One region of the Paenibacillus sp. 19GGS1-52 genome, then DNA from elsewhere that is predicted to be linked to it. Evidence: riboswitches for the same ligand, from Rfam matches in the RefSeq annotation. Region 1 holds a riboswitch; each other region holds the start of a gene.

Evidence for each region. A riboswitch is a leader RNA that binds a small molecule or an ion and turns the genes downstream of it on or off. The one in region 1 is predicted to bind cobalamin.
Region 2: it holds a riboswitch for cobalamin, as region 1 does, so the genes downstream of both, H1230_RS27815 (S-layer homology domain-containing protein) here and H1230_RS30425 (anaerobic ribonucleoside triphosphate reductase) in region 1, are expected to answer to the same signal.
Region 3: it holds a riboswitch for cobalamin, as region 1 does, so the genes downstream of both, H1230_RS23795 (energy-coupling factor ABC transporter permease) here and H1230_RS30425 (anaerobic ribonucleoside triphosphate reductase) in region 1, are expected to answer to the same signal.
Region 4: it holds a riboswitch for cobalamin, as region 1 does, so the genes downstream of both, metE (5-methyltetrahydropteroyltriglutamate--homocysteine S-methyltransferase) here and H1230_RS30425 (anaerobic ribonucleoside triphosphate reductase) in region 1, are expected to answer to the same signal.

What each region holds. Positions count from the first base shown of each region.
Region 1 is NZ_CP059724.1:6,626,398-6,630,681, reverse strand. It holds gene H1230_RS30435 (ribonucleoside-diphosphate reductase subunit alpha) at 1-139, opposite strand, end outside; gene nrdG (anaerobic ribonucleoside-triphosphate reductase activating protein) at 195-710, opposite strand; gene H1230_RS30425 (anaerobic ribonucleoside triphosphate reductase) at 707-2,692, opposite strand; cobalamin riboswitch at 2,880-3,111, opposite strand; gene H1230_RS30420 (MTH1187 family thiamine-binding protein) at 3,730-4,038, shown strand; gene H1230_RS30415 (sugar phosphate isomerase/epimerase family protein) at 4,103-4,284, shown strand, end outside.
Region 2 is NZ_CP059724.1:6,005,512-6,009,795, forward strand. It holds gene H1230_RS27815 (S-layer homology domain-containing protein) at 1-2,239, opposite strand, end outside; cobalamin riboswitch at 2,413-2,611, opposite strand; gene H1230_RS27820 (GAP1-N2 domain-containing protein) at 2,822-4,284, opposite strand, start outside.
Region 3 is NZ_CP059724.1:5,116,544-5,120,827, reverse strand. It holds gene H1230_RS23805 (IS3 family transposase) at 1-201, shown strand, start outside; gene H1230_RS23800 (aldose epimerase family protein) at 436-1,371, shown strand; cobalamin riboswitch at 1,521-1,711, shown strand; gene H1230_RS23795 (energy-coupling factor ABC transporter permease) at 1,950-2,717, shown strand; gene H1230_RS23790 (energy-coupling factor ABC transporter substrate-binding protein) at 2,714-3,010, shown strand; gene cbiQ (cobalt ECF transporter T component CbiQ) at 2,994-3,785, shown strand; gene H1230_RS23780 (energy-coupling factor ABC transporter ATP-binding protein) at 3,815-4,284, shown strand, end outside.
Region 4 is NZ_CP059724.1:2,173,054-2,177,337, forward strand. It holds gene H1230_RS10180 (Crp/Fnr family transcriptional regulator) at 1-441, shown strand, start outside; gene H1230_RS10185 (YitT family protein) at 756-1,418, shown strand; cobalamin riboswitch at 1,785-1,991, shown strand; gene metE (5-methyltetrahydropteroyltriglutamate--homocysteine S-methyltransferase) at 2,145-4,284, shown strand, end outside.

The DNA of each region.
Region 1 (4,284 bases):
ATTTCGACTGCACACCGCGCAGCAGCGTTTCTCTGCTTAGGTGATCGAGACCGGACAAGACCCGGTCGGCGTATACGGAAAGGCGGATCTCATCAAAAGCCAGTTGGCGGTTATCGGGTTTCACTACGAGCTGTGGCATAGGTAGTTCATCCTTTCTGATTTGGACTTAATTATGAATATCAAAAATTGATCTATTAGAGCGCAGACGGCTGCCAAAGAATGACCTCCGAACCAGTTATGCTGGCCGGAACGTCAATAATGCGTTGGTTGGTGCTTCCCCGGTAGGGCAGAGTAGTATCCTTCAGTTCTTCGACGAAGCGTCCATCAATCAGCACCTGACACTGCAGGAGCAGCGTCCACTCCGGTGAATCGGGCAGGGCAGTAATTTCTTCGTACGTATAGCCGCTGTAAATCCAGATCGGGAAAGCTGGCAGTGTGGCGCGGAGTCTATGAATGAACTCCACGGCCTCCATCGCTGAAAAGAAAGGGTCGCCGCCCGCCAATGTTAAGCCATCGAGCAAAGGGTTCGCGGCGATCTCCGCAATAATCTCATTTTGACGCGCTAGAGTGAAGACTTCACCGTAGTTGAAATTCCATGTCTCCGGATTGAAGCAGCCGGGGCAACGGTGGCGGCAGCCGCTGAGGAAGAGGACGGCCCGCAGGCCTTCTCCCTCGTTAATCGACTCTGGATAATAGCCGCAAATGTTCATAGATGCTTAACTCTGTCGCGCACCTCAGCTTGCTTGGCGGCATTAAAGCGGGTCTGATAATCCCCAGTTAAATATCCGGTAACCCGGCGTAGACGGCGGATATGTACCGCGCTCTCATGCACACCGCAGGAAGGGCAGTTGGTGCCGATAACACCTTCGTAGCCGCAGCCAGAGCAGCGGTCGATCGGGTGGTTAATGCTGAAATAGCTGACTTGCTGCTCCAGCGCATATTTAATGATTTTGATAAAAGCAGCCGGGTTGCTGCGGGCATTTCCGTTTAATTCGACATAAGAAATAGCACCTGCATTGCAGTACTCATGAAAAGGAGCTTCCAGGCTGATCTTCTGAGCAGCCGCCAGTGTGTAATATACAGGGATGTGGAACGAGTTCGTATAATATTCGCGGTCGGTTACACCAGTAATAGTACCGAGTACCTTACGATCAACTTTAGTGAATTTACCGGACAAACCTTCGGCTGGTGTAGCGAACAGGGTGATATTGAGGTTCAGTTCTTCGCTCTTCCGGTCGCAGAATTCCCGCATATGACGCACGACAGCCAGCGCTTTGGCATGGACTTCCATGTCCTCACCGTGGTGTTTGCCGTACATGGCTTTCATGGATTCCGCCATGCCGATGAAGCCGAGTGAAAGACTACCGTGCTTCAATAGATCACCTACGGTGTCATCGGGAGCAAGCAGCTCGCCGCCTTCCCAGACGCCTTCACGCATCATAAAGTCGGAAGCTTTCGCCATTTGTGCGGCCTGGATACGGTAACGGTGGAGAAGACCTTCCAGTGCAATCTCCATATAATGATTCAGATCGTCGTAGAAACCAGCTTCGTCAGCCACGGTACGGCGATTTGTGGCTATGCCATATTCTAATCCGAGTCGAACCAGATTTAATGTATTAAAGGACAAATTGCCTTTGCCGGAGCAGCGGTTGCGGCCGAAGCGGTCACCGAGCACCCGGGTGCGGCAGCCCATCGTAGCAAATTCAGTATCCGGATTGCTTGGATCGTAATATTGCATGTTGAGAGGAGCGTCCAGATTAGCAAAGTTAGGATAGAGTCTGCGGGCTGAGCATTCCGCTGCTTTGAGAAACAGTTCATAGTTGGGCTCGCCCTGCTGCTGATTAACGCCTTGCTTGCATTTGAAGATTTGGATTGGGAATACAGGTGTTTCACCGCTGCCCAGTCCGTTCATGGTTGCGGTCAGCAAAGAGCTGATCACAAGCTGACCTTCAAGTGAAGTACAGGTGCCGTAGTTAATGCTGGTGAACGGAATTTGCCCGCCAGAGCGGCTGGACATCGTATTCAGGTTATGGATCATGCTCTCGGCCGCCTGAAGGGTTTCGCTTTCCGTTTCCTTCAGCGCATAGCGGAAGGCTCTTGGATACAGCTCGGCCAGATCGGTCCGACTCATGGCAATTTCACCAAGATGCTCACCGGCTTGTCCTTCTTCGAAGTAGCCGAGACCCTTGCGGAATAGCTTGGCGAAGGTTTTGGTTACATAAGGAGCCAGATCGTAATCCAGTTTATTGGCGGATACACCACCGTATTGGGCATTTTGCTGGGATTGAAAAATAATAGCTACCAATGACATAGCCGTCATAATGGAGTTCGGAGGGCGGACGCTGCCGTTGCCGGTATTGAAGCCTTCACGCAGAAGCCGCTCAAACGGGATGAAAATGCAGTTGGTCGTTCCAATGGCGTATTGATCCAGATCGTGCACATATACGACATTCTCTTCAATCGCCTGTACCAATTGTGGTGGCATAGTGAAGTTGCGGGCATACCACTTGGAATATTCACTGCCGAACTTGCTCATTTTACCGGAGAAGCTCTCCCCGTTCAAATTGGCATTCTCACGCAGCATATCCAAATCCGAGCTGTCGATGATGTCACGTCCTAAATGAATAACTTCCTCCAAAAGAACCTCCTGTGCATGTTGCGCACCGCCTAGCCGTTTCTCCAACAGCGTCATTATATTGCTCTCTCCCCTCGGTATATAAGAAAAACTTTCTGACATTATAAAAAGGCATCTCCTGCCGAGGATGGCAGAAAATGCCCGGATGCGTAGCGTAAATATCCTCACAAAGGATATTTGCAGTGGTCTTCATTATGTAGGCCGCATGCGGACACCATTCCTGTTCCTCGCAGGTATAGATCGTTGGTGTCGATAGAAACAGGCAGATTTCCTGGCTTCCGGCGTACCTTCCGGCGCCTTCCCGAGGGGTGTTGTCCCTTAGTGGCGAATGCCGGTAGAAGCTGTCCCAGAGGCTTGCTAAACCTCCGAAGAACAATCCGGTTACAGTGGCGGGACCGCAGCGGATTCTCACCGCACTTCCCTATTAAGCTCTGATTCTCATCAAGGATCAGAGCACCTGTTTCACTATATTTTGTTGTCGTTTGATAAAGATAACCCAATATATAGTGTTTGTAAACAATTTTTTAGGAAACCCGCGCCGCAAGCGACTTCATCTCCAGTACTCCACAATTGATCCACAGGCTGTCCACAGGTCATCCACAATTGATCCACAAGAACCGCTGAAATGATTCATAAATTGTCCGAAAATATGGCACAAAGAGTCCATAATTGCAGTGCGCCTGGCACTGGATATCTCAAAGAGTGAAATATACAGGGCTCAACACTATAATTCAGTTCTTGACCATAACCTAAGTAGTTAAAAGACGTATGGAGCCACTTCTAACGAATGTAACAGAGGTCAGCAATGTTGGATAAAATCCAACAAGCTATAGAAATTTGTGAGAGTCAATTGCAGTAGAAGAGGAGGGGCGGGATAGCTGTCACGTAATTTGTGAGTGAGCCTAGGAGTTGTTACAATAGAGGTAGTAGTTCACATGCTCCATAAAACTATGCGTATGCTTTCGAAGCTAGTTTTGTACGAAGCAGTTCTGAAGGTTAAGCTCACAAAACTAAGCGTATGCTTTCGAAGCTAGTTTTATTGCGAAGTTAATCAGAGTGGCAAATGCTCCATAAAACTTGTGGGAGGTTATCTAATGGCTATTGCTGAAGTAACCGTTATTCCGATTGGAACTGGCAGTACCAGTCTTAGCAGCTATGTTGCCGATATGCAGCGTGTATTGCAGACGATAGAAGGTATTACGTATGAGCTTACATCTATGGGTACGATTATCGAGGGACCGCTTCCGCGTATTCTGGCAGCGGTAGAAGCGCTGCACGAGTCACCCTTCACTGCCGGTGCGCAGCGTGTTTCCACCTCACTCAAGATTGACGACCGCCGTGATAAGACTTCGACAAGCCGCGGAAAGCTGGAATCCGTGGAGCGCAAGCTGCTGGAGAACTAGTATTCTATCACAGTCTAAAAGTGAAGAAATTCAGACTTTTTTAACAATAGAGGAGTGGTCTTGCGTGGCTAAAAAAGTGCAACAGGTAGGTATTCAGATGTACACTCTGCGGGACGAAGCCGAAAAGGACTTTCTAGGCACCTTGCGTAAGGTGGCAGCTATGGGCTACGAAGCGGTCGAATTTGCCGGATATTTTGGTGTGTCAGCTAAGGAATTACGCGAAACCCTTGATGAGATTGGACTGGC
Region 2 (4,284 bases), 620 kb from region 1:
CAGAGGGCGAAGAAACAACCAGTGACTGTGTATAACGAGCCACCTTCGGTGTATGATCTGCCACATAACCAGTAACCGCTATAGTATAAGTATCTGCCGACAGTCCTCCAGCAAAAGAGACCATGCCTTGAGCATTCGTCGTTTCGGTCTTGCCGCCGATGGATACCTGCACGTTAGCTGCTGGTGAAATCACCGGGTCCGAGGTATAAGTAGTCTTATTCCACACCCATTCCTTTTGGGTAACTGTTACTGTAAACGCCTCTCCCCGCAGGGGTTGCGCTGGGGAAACGGCCACAGCATTGACCACTTGTGTTGTGCTTCCTGCATAATAGACAAGCACATGGTCTGATTGCTGCAGCTCAAAAGCATCCATCCCTACACTTGGGTAGATCCATTCACCGTTACGTGAGACTACAAAGCTCCACCATCCATCGTAAGTTCCACTCGCAATTCCATTAATCCCTGATACATAGCTTCCATATGAAGATTTGGTAATATCTATTGGAATATGATTTGATGTTGTAAGCTGCTGTAAAGCTTCAAGTGCATTGGCAGCTTGTAAGGTTCCCGCAGCGATAGGACCTTGGGGTCCTTCGACAGACAGCGAGGCTGTTACATTCTGAGGCACCACCTGCAAGGCTTGCGTATACTTCGCTACTGATGGCAGTTTCCCCGGCGAGGGTAGCTCCCCCGGCTTGTAGTCGGTTATAGTCAGCGTGTAATCACCAGCTGGAACACCGGCTGCAAACTCTGCTACTCCGTAAGTATCTGTAGAAACCGTTTGGGTTCCAATCTGAACCTCCACATCATTAGCCAGTGCCGTTACAGGATCTGATGTAGATGTCTTGCTGTTCCAGACCCATGTTTTCTTAGTCACAGTAACCTTAAAAGGTGTTCCTTCTTTAGGCTGTTCCTGAGAGAATGTAACGGAATTAACTAGTTGAGTATCGCTTCCCCCATAATAAATCAGCACCTTGTCTGAAGCTTTAAGAACAAAGCCACTCATGCCTACATCCGGAGAGATCCACTGGCCGTCACGGGAGACAGCATACATCCAGCCATCCCAACCGCCATAACTTCCAGCCACAACTTTTCCAATCCCCTTGACATAATTGCCTGAAGCGATTACTAACGGGAGACTTTTCTGTACTGCCAGCTTCTGCAAAGCTTCAAATACATTCCCTGCATACGCACTTCCCTGGGCCAATGTACTCTCAGGGCCTTCAATAGTAAGCGGAACATAAACCAATGGGTTCTGTACTGCTGGATTAGAGAAATCGTATAATTTACCGTTGCCACCTTTAGTGAACAGGTTATAGGCAACCAGCGCCTGCAGCCCTTGCTGGGTAGCAAACACGTCAGAGCTGCTGTTCTGACTATGAGCAAAGCTGCCATCTGCGAGGTGGAAGCTTAACAATTTCCCGACGAGCTCTATATTATTCTTGGTGAAATCTGCACCAGCAGGGTCTATTCCAAAAGAAGACAGACCTATGATCGCTTGTGAGACACTCTCGCTGCTAATCCCAAAGCCGCCATTGCCATCCTGTGCAGCGGATAACCAAGCTACTGCCCGTTGTCCCGCTGAATTGGCCGCTGAATTATCTTTATGAGCTGCCAATGCAGTCAAGACCATCGCCGTCATATCGACATCGCTAGCTCCCGTGTTTAAGGTAAAACCGCCATCTGCATTCTGTTTGGACAGAATTTCGGTGAGCAGCTTATCCGCTGTCCATAACGCATCACCAGGAACGGTATACTGACCTGAATCCAAGGCCAGCAGTGCATAGACTGGATTATTGAGCGTCTGACCGCTCATCTTATCATTGTTATAAATCTTCTTAATCAGATTGTAACCCAGCTCAGTATAATGGGCAGGATCGGCACCCATTGCTTTTGCAGCAAGTACAATCCGGGCGTAATCCGTAACATTCGAGAAATTCCCCTGAGCGGTCATCACTTGATTCTCAAGCGAGTGAACATAGCTATCTGGTACTTTATAGCCAGCTTGGGCCAGACCAATAGCTTGCCATTCCGACTCTACTCCACTATTCAAAATAAACTCGGCGGCCGCGTATGTTGCCTCAGTCACACTAGTCACGCCAGTCCCTTCCTGTACAGCGGACTGCTGTGCCTCAGCATAGACCTGTCCAGCCGGAACAAGTGATGTACCTAGAATCGAAATGACGAGCAATAAGGCCAGACCAAGCGTAAACAGCTTGGAGGAGAAAATATTCTTCATAGTTAACCTCTTTCTGTGAATGAATTGGGTATTATAAATTCTTATAACGCAACATAAAAACCGCCCTAAAAGGGCGGTCCGGGAAGAATACATATATTGAGGTCTGCGGTGCATAAAGCTCCAGTGACACTACCAATCTACATATGTTCCACATTCTCACCCCTCGAAGAATAGAAACGTTCACGAAAAAGGCAGGTCTCCTGACTTATGCATCCATCGCATCTCTTCACCTTCCCATCCTAGTTCTAGGACAGTGGCCTATGAAAGAGCTGCTCTGCATTTACAGTGGCGGGACCGCGCCGGATTTGCACCGGACTTCCCTTTTAAGCAGGCTCTTCTGACAGAACCTGCACCTTTTTCAAAATTAATATTTAATTTTAATGTTCAAAAAATAGTTCTAATTCATTGTAAGGTGTTTAGAATATATTCACAAGGATTTATATTATTCAATTCTTATATTTGGAAGAAGTCTACAAGGGACATGACAGAGGCAATCGTAAACTGATGCAGATAAAAACTCCTGAATCCGCGCAGACCTTTACCTCTCGGTAGAAGTCCTGCACAGTTCAGGAGTTTTCGATTTTATTCTGCTGTTACCTCCGGGCTTGCGGTAGCTGAGGGCACAGCACTTGGATCAGCACTTGGACTATTACTTGGATCAGACAAATCAGGGGTTGATGCTGAGCCTGGGTCTGGCTGCAAGGTCAGCGAGTAATTCCCGGCTTTAAGCACACTGCCCTCCACTAATACTATTCCTGGTTCTAGTGTGGCATCAACCTGGAGTGAGACAGCCTGTCCCGTATCGGGCGAAGTCGTCTTCTCGGAGCCACTCACAGCAGTAGCAGAGGCTGAACTGTTGCTGCCTGCAGTATTCGCGGACGTAGCCGCGGCCTTATCTTTTGCTGCTGTATCAACCGTGTTGCCTCCGTTCGTCGCGTTCGCAGCCGCAGCCGCATCATTCGTCGCGGTTCCTCCAGTAGCGGCGTTGTCCTGATCCGCTGTTCCTGGCGTTCCCGAAGCTGGAACCGGACAGGTACTTTTGGTAGAGATCACTTTGTAGGTGTCCGTAATCTTCCCAGCGGAGTTGACCAAACCAATCTCCGTTGGCTTGAACTGGAGACATTCGTCAGCTTTGGCGAAGGTGAACACCAGCACACTGCCTGCCTCCACATCACTATTGCTCTTCAGATACACTGAAGCAGGGGGAAGCTGACTTACGGCCGTTTGAGCGGGAGTTGGCGAAGGGCTTGTCTCCGGCAAGGCGGTGCCTGCCCCCTCTGGACGCAGCATACTAATGATAATAATAGCGATAATCACCACGACTCCCAGAAGGGAGCCGGAGATCAGGAGTTGAAATCGGCTGCGGCTGATCCACCTCGCCAGTGACGAAGCCAGCTGGGAGCGGGCTTCATTATAGACATTTTGCAGGGCAGGGCCTGCCGCGGAAACATAGCTTTTGCGGAAATCACGGTTCTTGAAGGCTTCGCGATCATGCTTCTGGAAATATTTCAGGATCGCCCGCCGATAACCCGGATGAAGCTTCTTATTCGAGATGGAGAACAAAGAATTCCCTTGCGACCAGGCCAGAAACCGATAAACGTCCTCTTTATCCGCTCCGGTTTTGCGATTAACCAGCTTCAGCAGCTCATCATAATCGAGCGGTCCGCCCTCGCGGTCACTGCTGTGGTAGAAAGCCAGCGGAAGCCGATCGAACGGCTCCAGCGTCCGTGCCTCCTGCAGCCAGCGTCTGCCCAACAGCTGCACATCATCCAATTCCTTCGGCGACAGCTTATTGAAAATAGCCTCGTTCGGCTTCTCCTCCCCAAACCAGCGATAAGCGGCTCGCAGCGCATTGGCTTTTTGCTTAGTGATAAGATCAAGCGGCGGCTGCCAAACCATCCCCTCCCGGGGATCGCGTAAAAAAGCAATTTCCAACAACTGCTCCTGCGACATCTCAGAGAGCGACAAGCGGTTTAGCAAGAAGCGGTCCGCCACCGCCGTAAGCTCCTGCAACAGCGATAACACCTCAGTTGAAAGCCCCGTCC
Region 3 (4,284 bases), 1.5 Mb from region 1:
AATTGTTGGGACAATGCCCCTCAAGAATCATTCTTCGGCCATTTAAAAGATCATGTGGATCACCGCAGTTGCCGATCTTTACAAGAGCTACAGTTTGAAATTGATCGCTATATCCGTTATTACAACCACCACAGATATCAATGGGGTTTAAAAAAGATGACCCCTGTTCAATACAGGAATCACCTATTGTTAGTTTCCTAATGGTTCTAAACCACTCTTTTTTCAAGTGTCCTTGACTAAGGGTCCAGATTACAGTGAGTTTAAGCTGCTTAACCCTTTTTTTGCATACTGTGCTAAGGTGCTTTCGATCCTGAAATCCTAATATCGTCCATCATCATCCGCATTTCGTCAATGGGTTGATCCGGTATTAGGAGTTAGTATAAGGATAGTGATGATAGGGATAGTGATCTATATTTTTGAGAGAGGGGTATCCTGATGAAATGGCGCAAGGCTGAAATGGAAGGGTATGCGACTTGGATTGGTGAAACAGAACTGATATCCATAGGCATTATTCCGGAGCTTGGCAGTAAGATGATCTCACTGCGCAACCGCAAGACTGGCCGAGAATGGTTATGGCGCAGTGAGAAGCCGCTTGGGAACGGAGGGTATGGTTCCTCCTTCGCAGCAGGGGACGAGAGTGGCTGGGATGAGATGTTTCCTTGTATTGATGCCTGCACCTATCCGCAGGAGCCTTGGCAGGACAGAGCTATTCCTGACCATGGAGAGGTTTGGTCCCTTGGCTGGGAGCCTTATTGTACAGGGGCAACTTTGCATTGCCGTGTGGAAGGGGTACAATTTCCTTATTTATTGGAGAAGGTGTATTCCTCTACGGTGGAAGGCACAATCCGTATCGACTATACGGTAACGAATACATCGAATGCCCCTTTTTCCTTTCTATGGGCAGCGCACCCATTATTGCAGATCCATGCAGGGATGCAACTGCACGTGCCTAAAGAATTAAAAGAAATAGAAATAGCGTATTCAGAAGGCGAACGACTAGGAGTCTCTCAGGACAAACGTTCCTGGCCTTTTGTCCAAACTGCTGCCGGAGTGGTTGACCTGAGTACCCTAGAGCCAGCGGCGGGCAAGTTCGCCGAGAAATACTATTTCTCGGACAAGCTTGGTGATGGATTCGCCGGGATTAGTGATCCCGTGACGGGTGAAGCCTTGCGGTTCACTTTTCCGGCAGAGCAGGTTCCTTATCTTGCGGTATGGGCCAATTATGGCGGCTATGGCGGAAACTATCATGTTGCGCTTGAACCGGCAACCGGCAGAATGGACAGTCTCGAGCAGGCTATTCCGCGAAACGAAGCAGCCGTCGTCGAGGGCCAGGGGATATACCGCTGGTTTCTTGAACTGAATATAACCTAGGCTAAGTGCCACTGTTACAACAAGCGGGAACTTGGAATGATCAATTGGCTCTTCATGAATCGCAGCAGGGGTACCCGAGAGAATTCATAACGTCCGCTTCCACTTTTATCACAGACACCGTATCCCAACTCCGCTATGCTGTACAGGATAAATTAGCGATGAAACAAGGTGCCCTTGGTTTAGGTCAAGGGATAATAGGGAATCGGGTGCAACTCCCGAGCGGTCCCGCCACTGTATAGGTGAGTCACTCTTCAATAGGTCACTCGGAGATTACCGGGGAAGACGAAGAGTTGGCGTTATCAGCCGAAGCCAGGAGACCTACCTTGTTTCCGCACACCACGACTCTACGCGGATAGGAGCGGTGTACGAATTAGTGAATGAGACATGAGCAGACTTTAATGACTCCTGCAAAAGACTGATCCTTTCAGTTCTGCTGCTTATGAGGCGACAGGTCTGCTGCTGCGCGCGTGATGGCGTTCTCTTTCATATCTGATGACGTACATACTACTCCCACCCCTACGGGCGGGAGTTTTTTTTGCTTTCTGTTTTGCAAAATAAAAAATCAGGGAGGCAAACGTATGAAACCACGCAGCCTATGGAAATTCACGGCGATGGTGGCTGGATTTACGCTTTATTTACTGTTCAATGAACCGGGAACAGCGCAGGCAATGCACATTATGGAAGGATTTCTGCCTATAGGCTGGGCCGTATTCTGGTGGCTGGCTTTTGTACCCTTCTTTGTCTGCGGTATTCTGAAGCTCAAGAAAATGACCAGGGACAACCCGGAGTTGAAGCTGCTGCTGGGTCTGGCGGGGGCATTCACCTTTGTATTGTCAGCGATGAAGCTGCCTTCTGTAACCGGAAGCAGCTCCCATCCTACAGGGACAGGACTAGGTGCAGTGATGCTTGGACCCCTGCCCATGAGCGTGATTGGCTCGATTGTATTGCTGTTTCAAGCACTGCTGCTGGCACACGGCGGGATTACGACACTTGGAGCGAACGCCTTCTCGATGGCAGTGGCAGGTCCTTTTGCCGGATATGCAGTTTATAAGCTGGTGATGAAGCTGACGCCCCGTGAGAAGCTGGCGGTATTTGCTGCAGCCTTTATCGCTGATCTCATGACTTATGTCGTGACTTCCTTTCAGCTCGCGGTGGCTTTTCCAGCAGCAGAGGGCGGAGTGCTTGCATCCTTTCTGAAGTTTGGCAGTATTTTTGCGGTGACCCAGATTCCGCTGGCGATTAGTGAAGGACTGCTGACCGTGCTGCTCTGGAATTGGTTAAGATCCTATAGTCCTAATGAGCTGTCACTACTCAAACGCGAAACGAAAGGAAGGGGATTTGAATGACTGCCAGATGGAGAAACGGATTAATGCTGCTGGTGGTTATCCTGCTGGTCGTGCTTCCTCTGCTATTTGTGAACGGTGATTTCGGTGGGGCTGATGATGCCGCAGAAGGAGCGATCAGCGAGATTGATCCTGGATATAAGCCTTGGTTTAAGCCGCTGACTGAATTGCCCGCAGAAACGGAAAGTATGCTGTTCGCGCTGCAGGCTGCCATAGGTGCTGGAGTCATCGGCTATACGATTGGTCTGTTGAAAGGCAGACAAGAGCGGCAGAATCCTCATGATCAGAAGAATTGATGCCCTTTCCTATACGAACGCTTTCCGACACCTATCACCAATGTGGAAAAGCGCATTCGCGGCGGTAATGTTCATTCTGTCCTATCTGCTACATCCGGTTTTACAGCTGGCAATCTCGCTCTGGATGATCCAGTGGTGTATCGGCTATGCCAGAATTCCGTTGCGTACGTACAGTCTGCTGCTCGGCTCGGCGCTGTTGTTTTACTGTATAAGTCTGCCTGCCCTACTAATTGAGATGGGGCAACAGGCAGTTCCAGAAGCTGTGATGTCCGTCCATCTTCCGTTATCTTCAGTTTCACTCTATATTACGACTGCGGGCATCCTGCGTGGAAGCCTGCTGCTCGCACGAGTAGCGGCCTGCATGACCTGCTTCTTGTTTATCATCTTCACCACGCCGTTTGGCGAGTTGCTGCAGGTGCTTCGTAAGCTGCGGATGCCGCAGATTGTGCTGGAACTCATGCTTATCATGTATCGTTTTCTGTTTCTGCTGGGGGATACCGCGCATGGAATGCTGCTGGCTCGGCGGCTGCGCGGCGGTAACAGAGGGTTCGTGGCCCAGCTAAAAGAGTTCGCAGGTATGGCGGGTGGATTGCTCGCCAAAACCATGCATCGCTATTACGGACTCTCACAGGGACTCCTGACCCGAGGCTTTACCGGTGAAATTTCTATGCCACCTTATGTATCACGATCGGTTCCGCGCAGGTATGTTATCGAGGCCTATGCTGGAATAACAGCTTTGCTGCTGGCCCAGCTGTGGATGATGTGGAGTACATGACAGCTTAAGTAAATATTGAGGAGATCCCAATGTACGAAGAACATAAGGAACACAAGGAACACAAGGAGTACTGTCTGGCTTTTGAGGAAGTTGTTTATAGATATCCCGATACGGTGCTGCCAGCGCTGCAAGGCTTAAGCATTGCCATTCCTACAGGTTGTCGAACGGCTATACTCGGCCATAACGGTTCTGGTAAATCGACGATGTTTCTGCAGGCTGTCGGCATTCTGCGACCACAGAGTGGCGTGGTGATCAGGGCAGGAGCAGAATTATCCTACTCTAAAAAAGACCTGGCCGCCCTGCGCCGCAGTGTCGGACTGGTCTTCCAGGACCCGGAGCAGCAACTGATTCTAAATACGCCGCTGGAGGATGTATCGTTCGGGCTGCGCAATGCCGGAATGGATGAGGAGACGATTCTACGGCGCTGTCATGAGGTATTGGAGCGGCTGGACCTGACCTCCTTAAGTGATAAGCCCATCCATCAGCTCAGTCTGGGCCA
Region 4 (4,284 bases), 2.4 Mb from region 1:
CAGGTCAAAAACGGGCTGTTCAAGGTAACGAGACTACATGAGAACGGGAATATGGTGTTGTTCAACATACTATATCCTGGAGAGACAGTTCCCCATCATTCCTTGATTTCGCCAAAGGAGGCGCATGGAACAGCGGTTGCGATGATGAAGAGTGAAGTAGAGATAATTTCGGCTGCGGAATGGTATCGACAGCTGCGTGAAGAACCAGGTAAAGCGCTGGAGATAGCGCTCCTCCTTCAGGAGAAGGTGCGCTTCATGCAGACACGGCTTGATCACCTTACAGTTGGGACCCCAGGTGAGCGGATGGAGCTGCTGACCCGCTGGTTTAATGACTATGCTCATGGGACCTCGCTAACAGACCTATTAACACAGGAAGAGATTGGACAATTAATTGGAGTCAGACGTGAAACGGTCAACCGGCTAATGCGCAATTCTGTGTAAAAATGATCACTTTTTATGTAAAAGGGTTTAGAGAAGGCTATCTGCGTGGTATAATGTGCTTAGAACATATTAAATTAGAGAAAGGATCAGGATACCATGTGTCCCCGAAGGACGATTCCCCAAAGGACGATTTGGAAACGTTATGATCTGTCTTATACTTAGCTTCCCTGTAGAAGGTGCGTGTACCGTTAATTGACGAGACCAGCTCTACGAGGGAAGGGAGTATTGTATGCGAAGGAGCAACACCTCCGGTATAACCTGTCGTAGAGGTTGGTGGGACGTCTAGCCGCCATATACGATAAGGGGAGACCTGTATGAGGAACCACAACGGAGTAAGTTATCTGCTCCGATTGACAGTCATTTTGTTTGGAACATTTTTGCTTGCATTTACTTATTACCACATTAATTATCAGAATCATTTGACCGAGGGCGGGTTCGTAGGTTTGTCGCTGCTCGGCAAATATGTATTAGGGGTTTCGCCTTCAATTTCTATTCTTATTCTGGACATTCCAGTACTCTTGGTCGCTATGCTATTCAAAGGGAAAGCGTTCGTCTGCAATACATTTGTGTCTGTAGCAGCCTTTACAATCTTTTATGGACTGATGGAACGTTATTCCGGTTTGGTCATTAATCTGCAGGATAATTTGCCGCTTGCGGCGTTGTTGTCTGGTGTACTTACAGGTTTAGGAGCAGGGTTGGTCCTGCGTGGCGGCGGGGCAAGTGGCGGAGATGATATTTTGTCGCTGCTGATCAGTGAATGGAAAGGTATTAAAGTAGGTACGGTTTTCATCCTGATGGATGTAATCGTTCTGGCGTTATCACTCTTTTATATGCCTCTCAAGGAAACTTTGTATACCGTAATTGCAGTGGTCGTAGCTGGCTATGTTATTACGTTAACTACTTCTTTGGGCAAGCCGAAGCTGGCGAAGATGCCAAAGATTCAGCCAACACTCGGCAAGGCGCAGAATATACGATAATGGAATAGCATAGAGTATTAGCTGCTGTTTCGTGGATATACTAAGAATTAAGGTCAGCCAGAGTTTCTGGTTGACCTTTTTTTGTTGGGATTAGGACTAAGATTTGTTGTACATTATATCTTTTGCTTATAACCTAAATTTAAGGTGGACAAAACTTGGGACAGCACATGCATATCAAAGCCATCGTTTAGAATACCTTCATGGTAGTGATCCAGCTGGGTACGATACTGGGGGTTGTAACTATATTGAGCAGACTTTTCCGGCTTCGGTATAGGTAATTGTTATAGGGCGAACCCCTGCTAATCTATTGCGGAGCGGCTAGAGCTTACAGTATGATGACATCAGATTCAAGACATCGCCAGCAATATTAGATATTTGGAGACAGGTGCTTGCCGGGAATTTAGTATTGCCGGTCAGCTTAAAAGGGAAGTTCGGTGAAACCGACGCGGACCCGCCACTGTAACGGAAGAGTTCTTAGCAACTATAGTCACTGGCAGCTTACGGCTGTCGGGAAGGCTGCTTAAGGATGCTGAGGCCGTTAGCCAGGAGACCTGCCTGTTTCACAGCACTGCTTTTCCTACGGGATATAGGGAGGTGTTAGACGTTAACCATGGGTATATGATGGGCGTCTTTCCCTATGACTTTTTGTAGGGGAAGACGCTCTTTTAGTTGGAATTGATCGAATAAATGGCCCAAATAGAGATGGAGAGAAGGAGTGTTGCGATTATGACGAACAAGGTGAAAGTAAGCAATCTCGGCTATCCGAGAATCGGCAAGAACCGGGAGTGGAAAAAGACACTGGAAGCGTTCTGGTCCGGCAAGACGGATGAAGCCACGTTCCGTTCCGAAATGGCGGGGATACAGCTCCAGCATTTATTGACTCAAAAGGAAGCGGGAATTGAGCTTATTCCGGTCAATGATTTTACCTTCTATGATCATGTATTGGATACGGCGGTTATGTTCGGCATCGTGCCTCCGCGCTATGATTATGATGGTGGCGACATCCCGCTTGAACTTTATTTTGGCATGGCACGTGGCAATGCGAGAGCGACAGCTTGCGAAATGACAAAATGGTTCAATACGAACTATCATTATATAGTTCCAGAGATTGGCCGGCAAACACCGCGCCTGACCGAGAATAAACCGTTGGCCGCCTACCGCTTCGCCCAAGAGCAGGCGGGGATTGAAGGCAAACCTGTAATTGTAGGACTGTATACCTTCTTAAAACTGTCCAAAGGTTTCCCGTCCACTGCAATTGCGGACGTTGCCGAACGTTTTCTTCCTGTGTATGTGCAACTGCTGCAAGAGCTTGAGGCAGAAGGTGTAGCCTGGGTTCAGATCGATGAACCAGCCATAGTTAGCGGGTTAACTAAGGATGACCAAAGCCTGCTGGAGAGCATTTATCAGACCATTGCAGCCGCTGTACCGGGCTTGAATATTATGCTCCAGACCTATTTCGAAGCTGCTGAACCGTTGGAGGTACTGTTTAAGCTTCCGGTGCAAGGTTTAGGTCTCGACTTCGTACACGATGGAGGCGCGAACCTTGAATCCATTCAACGTCTGGGTTGGCCGCAGGATAAATGGCTGGGTGCCGGCATTATTGATGGACGCAACATTTGGCGCTCGGATCTGGATGCCAAGCTGCAGCTTGTGGAGAAACTGGCTGCCCATGTTGCCCTTGACCACATGATTCTACAACCCTCTTCCAGCTTGCTGCATGTGCCGGTAACGGTACAAGGTGAGGATAAGCTGAAGCTGACGGTGAAGAACGCCTTAGCCTTCGCCGAGGAGAAACTGGCCGAGCTAACTTTGATCGGCGCTGCTGTAAGTGGCGGGGAAGCTTCCGCCGCTGCACTTGCCGCTAGTCGCGAAGCGTTGGCTGCTTTCCGCGCCCTTCCGGAACGTGCTCGGCAGGATGTGGCCGACCAAGTCCGCGGACTTGCGTCTCTGCCGGATAACCGCAGTTTACCTTTCGCAGAGCGCGTCAAGGTTCAGCAGCAGAAGTGGCAGCTTCCGGTGCTGCCGACAACAACCATTGGCAGCTTCCCGCAGACAGTGGAGGTACGCCAAGCCCGGCTGAAATGGCGCAAAGGCGTCTGGAATCAGGAGCGCTATGATTTGTTCATCCGCAAACAGATTGAGGAAGCCATCACCTTTCAGGAGGACTTGGGTCTGGATGTACTAGTTCATGGGGAATTCGAACGCACCGACATGGTGGAGTTCTTCGGTGAGAAGCTGGCGGGTTATTTGTTTACACGTAACGGCTGGGTTCAGTCCTACGGCTCCCGTTGTGTTAAACCTCCGGTGATCTACGCTGATATTGCTTTTATTGAACCTATGACCGTAAAAGAAAGCGTGTATGCCCAGTCCCTCACAAAGCTTCCGGTAAAAGGGATGCTCACCGGTCCGGTTACCATTCTGAACTGGTCGTTCGTGCGTGATGACCTGAGCCGCGAAGCAGTAGCGAACCAGATTGCGCTGGCCTTGCGCCATGAAGTTCTGGCGCTGGAGAATGCGGGCATAGAAATGATTCAGGTCGATGAACCAGCCATTCGTGAAGGGCTGCCCTTGAAGGCTGAGGACCGAGAGCATTATCTACATTGGGCGGTGAAGTCGTTCCGCATTGCGACGAACCTTGTCAAGGATACTACGCAGGTACATACCCATATGTGCTATAGCGAATTTAATGATATGATCGATTCGATTTCGGCTATGGATGCCGATGTAATATCGATTGAAACCTCCCGCAGTCATGGGGAGCTGATTGTCAGCTTTGAGGAGCAGGAATATGATAAAGGCATCGGCCTTGGTGTATATGATATTCACAGCCCGCGCGTTCCCGGCGTAGAAGAAATGACTTCGAATA